Regions from separate parts of the Clostridium sp. DL-VIII genome, predicted to be linked through region 3. Evidence: riboswitches for the same ligand, from Rfam matches in the RefSeq annotation. Region 3 holds a riboswitch; each other region holds the start of a gene.
What was found. Region 3 has a riboswitch for cyclic di-GMP ahead of CDLVIII_RS07650 (acyltransferase). Riboswitches for the same ligand answer to the same signal wherever they lie in the genome.
Positions count from the first base shown of each region.

Region 1: linked by a shared signal. The riboswitch ahead of CDLVIII_RS15310 (IS91 family transposase) and the one ahead of CDLVIII_RS07650 (acyltransferase) in region 3 are both predicted to bind cyclic di-GMP.
Region 2: linked by a shared signal. The riboswitch ahead of CDLVIII_RS20970 (hypothetical protein) and the one ahead of CDLVIII_RS07650 (acyltransferase) in region 3 are both predicted to bind cyclic di-GMP.

Region 1 is NZ_CM001240.1:3,327,569-3,330,857, forward strand. Features, by position in the region: gene CDLVIII_RS15300 (alpha-glucuronidase family glycosyl hydrolase) at 1-411, shown strand, start outside; gene CDLVIII_RS15305 (MBL fold metallo-hydrolase) at 446-1,267, shown strand; cyclic di-GMP riboswitch class II at 1,526-1,609, shown strand; gene CDLVIII_RS15310 (IS91 family transposase) at 1,723-2,952, shown strand; gene CDLVIII_RS15315 (hypothetical protein) at 2,968-3,162, shown strand.
Region 2 is NZ_CM001240.1:4,558,144-4,561,432, forward strand. Features, by position in the region: gene CDLVIII_RS20960 (EFR1 family ferrodoxin) at 1-191, opposite strand, end outside; gene CDLVIII_RS32660 (hypothetical protein) at 249-374, opposite strand; gene CDLVIII_RS20965 (HAD family hydrolase) at 403-1,056, opposite strand; gene CDLVIII_RS20970 (hypothetical protein) at 1,256-1,564, opposite strand; cyclic di-GMP riboswitch class II at 1,684-1,766, opposite strand; gene CDLVIII_RS20975 (alpha/beta hydrolase) at 2,091-2,903, opposite strand; gene plsY (glycerol-3-phosphate 1-O-acyltransferase PlsY) at 3,047-3,289, opposite strand, start outside.
Region 3 is NZ_CM001240.1:1,666,464-1,669,752, reverse strand. Features, by position in the region: gene CDLVIII_RS07655 (methyl-accepting chemotaxis protein) at 1-492, opposite strand, end outside; gene CDLVIII_RS07650 (acyltransferase) at 525-1,259, opposite strand; cyclic di-GMP riboswitch class I at 1,594-1,682, opposite strand; gene putP (sodium/proline symporter PutP) at 2,061-3,289, shown strand, end outside.

The DNA.
Region 1 (3,289 bases), 1.7 Mb from region 3:
CATTATGCTGATTTTAAAGCCTTAGGGGTAGATCGAACAGCTGCCACTGGAACTGCATATACGCTGCAGTATAAGGAACCTGTAGCAAAGATGTATGAATCCTTGGAAAGCTGCCCAGAAGAACTTTTATTATTCTTTCACCATGTTCCTTACACCTATAAGTTGAGTACAGGAAAGACTGTGATTCAGCATATATATGACACTCATTTTGAAGGAGTTGAGGAAGTCAAAGGCTTTAAAAAAAATTGGCTAAGATTAAAAGAGCACATTAATGATGAGATATTTAATGCAGTGTTAGAAAAGCTGGATATACAAATAAAAGATGCAAAGGAATGGAGAGACGTGGTAAATACTTATTTTTACAGAAAGACAGGAATTAAGGATAGTAAAAATAGAAGGATTTATGAATAGTAATATATAGTTTATCAAGAGAAGAGGTGTTTGTATGGATAATCAATATTATAATATTAAGAAAATAATGGATGGAGTATATCATATAAGCGATCCGAACAAGATATGCTGCACCTTAATAGTAGGAAGTAAAAAATCATTATTATTTGATACAGGTTATGGTATTGGAAACTTAAAACAAGTAGTTGAATCAATAACAGATTTATCTATTATTGTGATTAATAGCCATGGTCACCTTGACCACATGGGAGGGAATTATCAATTTAATGAAGTATACATTCATGAAGATGATATAGCCTTAGTAAAGGATATTCTATTATCAGACAAGAGAAATAAAACTATTGATAATTATAAGAAAAATGCAATGCTTCCAAGAGATTTTAAAGAAGAAGATTATGTAAATAGGCTTTATAAGATAGATTATATTCCGGTAGAAGAAGGACAAGTATTTGACTTAGGAAGATATGAGCTTGAAGTAATTTATTGTACAGGGCATACTGCTGGCTGTATTTCACTAATTGACAGAAAGAATAAGTTACTGCTTTCAGGGGATACAATATTACAGCATGTATGGATGTTTCTAAAAGAAAGTAAAAACATAAGTGAATATCTCAATAGCCTTGAAAAGTTAAATAAATTAGAGTTTGATATTAATGTTACTTCTCATTCTGCTGAACTTTATAGCAAAGTATTATTAAATAGGCTGATTCATTGCGTTAATAATATTGATGTTTCTAAAAGTACACCGTATTTTAATGAAGCATACCCTTATGAAGCATTTATGTATTTTGAGGGTGGAGAACCTTTTATTAGTCCTGATTTTGTTTCTATTGTTTTTAGTAAAGATAAGTTGTAGAAATCATAGTCTCCATAATAGAACTCACGGAAATCTAAAGTTAGATTTTCGTGAGTTATTTATTTTGAAATTAATTTATAAGATATTTTAAGCTATAGTTAATTTACGTTATATAAATTATAAGACTTAGGATGTCTTTAATATACTTTTTGTATAAAATATTCAATTATGTAGTATAAATAGAATACATTGATTTTTTTCCACAAACATGGTAATATTACCACAAGAAATGGGTAATGATTATACTAAAAATACAATATATAAATTGGACACTATGATAAGTTTTCTGTATTTGGGTACCTGGATAACTTTGAGTGATTGGTACAACCGACCAGCATAAAAAATATAAATTACTATATTTTTATTTTTTATTGTATAGGAAAGTATAAAAATCGCGCTCGCTGAAAGCGCGGCGTAGACTTGCATTAGAAAAATATATGTGGTAAATTGATGAAATGATTAAGAGTAAATTAAGAAGAATATTAGAGGAAAATTGGAATGAATTTTATAAAAGATATAAAAACAGAATTAGACCTAGTGTTATTGCAGAAGTAAAAAAAGTTATGAAATGCAAGGATATAAGTAATGGTTATATTGAATTAAAATGTAAGGAATGTGGCGAAATAAAGAAAGTTGGGTTCACTTGTAAAAGTAGATTTTGTACATCATGTGGAAAGGTTTATGTTGATAATTGGGTTAATGGAATGCTGGGAAAATTAATAAATGTAAAGCATAGACATATGGTATTTACAATACCAGAGGAACTTAGAAATTACTTCGGAAGAGAAAGAGATAGGCTGAAGTTACTTCCGCAATGTGCAGCTAAAGCTGTTACGAGTTGGATGTATAAGCAAAATAAAAAAGAAGAATTTATACCTGGAATTATAGCAGTTATACATACTTTTGGACGAGATTTAAAGTGGAATCCCCACGTCCACATGATGGTTACAGAAGGTGGAAAGGGTAAGCTAACTACCTGGAGAAATTTTAAATATTTTTCGTATGAAGCATTAAGAAAGAGATGGCAAAAAATATTATTAGATGAAATAATAAAAAGAGAAGGAAATAAAGATAGTTTTAGACGATTAAAGAACAAAATATATAAAAATAATAAAGATGGATTTTATGTTCATGCTAAAAATGAAATAAAATCAGCAAAGATAGCTGCAAAATATATTGGAAGATATGTTGGACGACCTGCGATAGCAGAATCAAGAATAATTGCGTATGATGGTGAAAGTGTAACATTTAAATATAAAAGACATGAAGACAATAAAGAAATAATAGAGAAAGTGCCAGTCTTTGAGTTTATAAAAAAAGTTATAATACATATACCAGACAAGAATTTTAAAATGGTGAGATATTTTGGACTGTATTCGAGGAGATGTAAGGATAAAGATCAATTTATCAAGATGATAGATAAGAAAATAATACAAATTAAGAAATCAATAGAAAAGTGGGAATATCGAATTCTTGCGTCTTTTGGGGTAGATCCATGCAAATGTTCTAAATGTGGTGGTAAGATGAGATTTAATGATATAGTGTATCCACGATACGGCTCGATGCGAGAATATTTTAAAGATAAATTTATAAGTGAAGGGAAAGAAAAATTAGAAAACATCCTGGAAATATATGCAATTGCAAAAGGAGTACTATATGGTAAAATAAAGCCGACAACAACATAGTTGGAGGGATGTTAAGTGAAAGATATAATACCATATAAATGTTTAAATTGTGGAATAACAGAAAATATACCTAGGGAGGTTGTAGAATACTTTGATGAGATGGATCAAAGTAATATAGATGAACCGCCTTGTTTTTCATGCGAAAAATGTGGTGGAGTTATGAGACCTAAAGAATACAATGGGGTATATGGCAAAAGTTATAAACTATAAGAAGAAAACCATAGAGGAACAGCAATCTCTATGGTTTTTAATTTAACTATTAATAATTTCTCCGAAGGAGCGTGTCGCAGACACTTTTGTTCTACTGGCTGTTTTTTTACAAAATAATGAGAGCGTA
Region 2 (3,289 bases), 2.9 Mb from region 3:
ACTTTATTTAAGAACTCTTCAACCATTTTAGGAACACTCCATCCATAAGCTGGAAATATTATCCCGATTTTCTCATCTTCAAATTCATATTTGCCTTCTTTTATTAACTTTGGGATAGAATAAAGCTCTCCCCCTAATCTCTTTGCTATATATAAATTATTTCCTGTTGCTGTAAAATATAATATCTTCATTATTACCTCCATAATTAACCGTTACAGATGTAACGTTTTATTGAATACAGTATAATATCATGCACTAAATATTGCAATAGCATTAACAGCTACTGTTACAAAACAGGCTAAATTGTTCACGATGACTAAAATAAATATATAAAATAAAGCTGCTGATAAGATATATGCTTCTATACTATGCATATATCTCACCAACAACTTTATTTAATTCTTATACGGTTATTATTTTTAATAATTCCTGTGGAGTATCTATAATATAATCTGCACCATTTTGCTCCAAAACTTTTCTGCTTCTAAATCCCCACGTTACCCCTACACATATAACTCCAGCATTTTTCGCTGTTTTAACATCTACTTCAGAATCACCAACATATACTGACTTATCAGTAACTGAACCTAATTCTTCAAGTGCCTTAAAAACAGTATCTGGAGCTGGCTTTTTAGAAACCTTCTCTGATTCTCCAATTGCCACTTTTATGTATTTTTCAAAATAAATTTTATTAAGTTCTTTTACTGCTGTATCAAATTTGTTTGATACAATTGCCATTTTATACTTCTTTTCTAATAGCTGCCTTAAAAGTTCCATAATTCCTTCATATGCATCAGTCTTATTTCTCATATTTATAGAATAATGGTTGCGAAAATCAATAAAACATTTTTCATACATAGGATTACTAGTTCCATCTGGTATAGCAAGTTCTATTAAGCGTGCTGCACCATTACCAACAAAACTTCTGATTTCCTCCAAGCTTTTATGCGGAAAACCATATAGTCCTAATGCAAAATTAACGCTATCTGTAAGGTCTTCAATTGTATTAAGTAATGTCCCATCCAAATCAAATATGACTGTATCATACTTTCCCATAATACATACCTCCTCATATGAATATATCACCATTATATATTACCCCAGGTCATATGACCTAATGGTATTATAACATGTCTCCTAAATATCACATTATTAAATTTTTAAAGTACACAACTCATCACATCTATTTGGTATGTTTGCGTTAGCTCGTCTCTATTCCTTACATAAATTTTGTAAAGCTAATTGTAGTTCCTAATTATCTTAAAATCAGCATATGAATTATAAACAATAAAAGTATTATAACACTAATCCCTGTAATATGTTTTTTATCCATTATTTTTCGTATTGTGCTATTGTAATTCGGAATAGCTATTTTTCTGCTCTTTAAAACTGATTCTATATATTCTATATTTTCCCTAGGAACATTCATTAATATCTCACGGTATTCCTTAGGAATCATAGTATTAATTTTTTTCAAGCGATTAAATGAATACTTATGACATTCCAAAAGCTGCTTATTAGTGTAATTTCCATATTCTTCGATATTTATTGGTGTTTTCAACATCTTCTCTCCTCCTAATTTACATGAAATCAGTATATTGCAAATATTTTATGTTTTTATTTCTTTGTAAATTATTATAAAAAAAGCCAACTTAAACTACTCAATTGCTGAACAATTAAATAGTTTAAATTGGCCGGTTGCACAACTAGCTCCAAATTCCTAAAGTGCCCACATAAAAGAATTCTTCACAGCTTCCAAGTTTTATTAAATTAATACAATTTATTATATACTTAGTAAATCTTATAATACATGAATATTATCAGAATAATATATAAAAATCAATAGTCATTGTTAAACTTTATTAATGGGACATTTTATTTTATTATTTATTATCAATTTTTTATTCGCATAAACATGCTCAACATTTAATTCCAAAACTTTTTATTTAAAATAATATATTATGTGTTGAAAAACTGATACTCATTAGCTACATTCCTATAACAATGTGGTTTGTCTCCTATATTTGCATCAAATAAGTAAGACCACAAGATATTTTTTAGTATCTTGTGGCCATTCATTGACAATAACTTCATTCTTCAATGAATTTCACTAATTCCTTGTTAAACTTTTCATACTGATCATAAAATGATGCATGTCCACTATACTTAAATGGAATAAGCTTTGAATTTCTAATACATTTTTCTTGTACTTCGCCTAGCTCAAAAGGCACAACTTTATCATGAATTCCATGGATAATTAAAGTAGGAACATTTATTTTATCCAAGTCAGAAAACAACACTTCTTTTATCCAAGTCTTCGCAATTTCTGCTGTTGCCCATCCAGCTGCTTGAAATCCAAGATTAAGGAACCACTCTGAAAAGGCTTTAGTTATATGCTGATAGAAAAATATATTACCAAACCCTTGAAGCATATTAGGTCTATCCATATATGTTCCTTTAATAATTTCCAAAACAGTTTCTTCCTTTAATCCATAAGGAAAATTAGGCCGTTTAATAAGGCTTGGTGCTGCTGCTGCAAAAAGAGCCAATTTTGATACTCCATTACCTTTATGACGGGCCATGTATCGAATTGCTATCGCCCCTCCAGTTGAATGTCCTGCAAGAGTAATATTTGATAACTTTAGTGCATCAATTACGCTTCTTACATCGTCGGCCAGCGTGTTATAATCATAACCACTATAAGGTTTATCTGAATCTCCAAATCCTCTTGTATCTATTCCAATGCATCTATATCCCATCTTTGGAAGCTGATCAAATTGATATTCAAATAACTTATGGCTTCCAGGCCAGCCATGTAAAAACAAAATTGTTTTGTCGCATTTTTCATTAAGATCTTCTACATAAATTTTCACATTAGGCTCTACTCTAATATAATAGCCCATTTATATCCTCCATTAGAAACTATAATTATAGTATTAGATTATTCACTGAACATAAATTTGTGAATGAATCAATTCATTCTAAAAATTCTTAATACTTATAGTTTAATTTCAATTAATTAAGCTTTTAGCCATAGCTTGTCCTATTAAATTTCTTTTTTGTGTGCAATTCTTATTAAATTTTCTTTGTGCCTTATGACCATAAGAATCCAAGCTAATGTAGCAGCTACTATTATTGAGATTGGTAAATTTAAAACAATACTCATAGTAGGTATGGTTATTCCTCCTGCAAGAGTCCTAATGGAAACTATTTTTGTAAATACTCGTAATATTAAATAAACTACGAATCCAGTTATAGTTGGAATTGGTGCAATTAAAACAAATGCCCC
Region 3 (3,289 bases):
TGCTTCTTGTGCAGCACCTTTGGCCCAGTTAGCTGTAGCAAATTGTCCATTACTAACATTGTAATATCTTGCCTGAAGCTTATTTAACCCATCTGGACTACTCCATTCACTAGGTTCTATATTATTTACTATATGTAAGGCTGCATATTCATTAGGATACGCATTATTTATAAACTTAAATCTTGATGAATTTATTTCATCTATCAATGCTAATGAACCATCATTACTTTGTAAATCTACATTGGGATTTTTCTCCAAAAATGCATTAAGCATTGGATTCTGAACCGTTTCTTGAACTTCTCCTAATCTTCCGGTTAACCACGTATTTATATGATTTGTTGATTCAGTTGTTCTTTCTGACATTGAGCTAACCAATTCGGTCTCTAATATATGTCTAAAATTTATATATGCAACTCCTGTTAAAGATAGTAATCCTACTATTACCAATGGCAAAATTGCAACCATAAATTTTGATTTAAACGACATCTTCATAATCAATCTCCCCCTAAACTTATGTAAAATTTCTATTGTTGAAATTCACTATTATGTAACCATATATGGTTTAATTCTGCTTCCTTTTTTTCAAAGTTTTTTCTTTCTCTTATTGGCTTTGCTGGAACTCCACCGACCATCGTATTTCCACTTACATCTCCAACAACTAGTGAACAGGCCGCTACTATTCCTTGTTTTTCAATTGTCACACCAGGTAATATTGTTGTATTTGAATATACTTTTGCATAATCCTTAATTATTACTGGTGCATATGTTCTTGATACGTGATCATGCTCTTCATGAGAATGTGTGAAAACTGTCACTCCTTCAGTTAATGTAACTGAATTTCCTATGACTATTCCACCTTTTGAATCTAAAAATGTTCCCCTATTTAAGAATACATTATCTCCTATTTCTATGTTATCAGGTACATTGAAACGAACATTTTCTTCTGCTATGAAGTTTTTTCCACAAGACTTAAATAACTTCTTTGCTAACAACTGTCTATACGGAATAGCAAAGTTAGCTATAAGACACATTGGTGACTTATCTAAAACTTCCCATAAAAAATGTAGATATCTTTTTTCCTTTGTGAATCCTAATTCCTTATTCTTAGGTAAATAATCTCCATACAATTTTATCTCATCTAAAATTTCTAAAGGAAAAGGACATTTTATTAAATCTAAAATTTTTATTACACTTTCTTTATTTACCTCTTCATTTAATATATTTTTTACTTTTTCTAACATCTCTTCTATTTTACCCATTTTATGTATTGATTACCAAAATTGCAAAGATAATCTTCTCCCTTCCCCGTTAATGTGCACTGCAATTTTTAAAATATTGAAATATCGCTAGGTTACACAAACTATTAAACAACTGATTTCTGAATTTAAAATAATAAAAATTTAACTTAATTACCATTATCAACTTAAGTTAACTTTTAACCTAAATATGTTACACTCCTTCCTAACCTTTATGCATTTTATCATGCACTGCTTATATAGCTCACTTTTTACTAAGGAAAATTTTCAACAAAAAAGGTGCCTATAAGTATTTAGGCACCAAAAATATTATAATCATGTTTTATAAAAAAATAAATTTGGCAACCTGACGATCATAGAAAAAAACTTTCCCTTAGACTCAAAGCTTTGCGTCCTTACCTTTCGATAAGTATGCTATTAACATCATAATATATACTATTATATTCCATTATTACACTAATTATATTAAATTTCAACATTTTATATTAAATCTATATTAAGTAAAATGAAAAAAAGTTCATTTTATATCATCATAAATCTGTTTTTTCCATTATATAACTTTTATTTTTTTTTATGTTGAATTTTATTATTTGTTTATAAACGCTTCAGATTAATATCATATTATTTATTCCTATTTGGCCCTAATACAACAATCTCATATTTATTATTCTTTTTACTTAATTGTTATTTTTTAAATAATATGTTAATATATCATTGTTATTTTTAAAAATTTCCGATTATATTGCATAAACATTTTTAAATATGGAATTTTGTTTTTTATATTTACAGAAAGGATGATTCAATATGAAATTATGGTCCATTGCTGCTATTGCAATCTACATTCTCATCTTACTCATAATTGGATACAATTCATACAAAAAGACCTCTAATATTTCAGACTATATGCTTGGAGGCAGAGGTCTTGGTCCTATGGTAACTGCTTTATCAGCCGGAGCAAGTGATATGAGCGGCTGGATGCTTATGGGGCTCCCAGGTGCAGTCTATTTAACCGGTATATCTAGTCTTTGGATTGGAATAGGATTAACAATAGGTGCCTATTTAAATTATCTTTTACTTGCTCCACGTTTTAGAGTTTATACTGAGGTCGCAAACGATTCTTTAACAATTCCAGATTACCTTGAAAATCGCTTTAAGGATAAATCAAATGTTTTGCGTTTAGTATCTGGAATCGTAATACTTGTATTTTTTATTCTATATGTTTCATCAGGAATTGTAGCAGGAGGGAAATTATTTTTAGATACTTTTGGATTAACCTATACTATGGGAGTAGTAGTTACTTTATCTGTTGTCGTTCTTTATACTTACTTTGGTGGTTTTTTAGCAGTAAGCCTTACCGATTTCTTTCAAGGAACACTAATGTTTATCTGCTTAATCATGGTGCCACTTGTAGCATTTATCAATATAGGAGTAGATCCTGGCACCTTTACAAATAAGTTGACTAATATTGACCCTGCATTGTTCGACATGTTTAGAGGAACCAGTATAGCTTCTATCATCAGTCTTCTGGCTTGGGGCCTTGGTTATTTTGGTCAGCCACACATTATTGTTCGTTTCATGGCCATAAAATCTCCAAGGGAACTAAAATCAGCACGAAGAATTGGTATTGGATGGATGGCAATTGGTCTCTTAGGTGCTGTTGCAAGTGGTCTTGTAGGACTAGTATATTTTACAGAACATAAAACACCATTAAGTGATCCGGAAACAGTCTTTCTTCGTCTCGGAGATATTTTATTCCATCCGTTTATTACAGGAATTATACTGGCAGCAGTACTTGCTGCTATCATGAGCACTATCTCATCTCAGCTTTTAGTTTGCTCTAGTTCAATTACAAAGGACTTTTATCTAACATTTTTAAAGAAAGAAGTTTCTGAACACAAACAAATGATAATAGGAAGATTATCTGTACTGATAGTTGCAGCTTTAGCAACAATCCTTGCATATTTACCTAATAAGACAATCCTTGATATTGTTGGTCAAGCATGGGCTGGTTTTGGTTCATCTTTTGGACCACT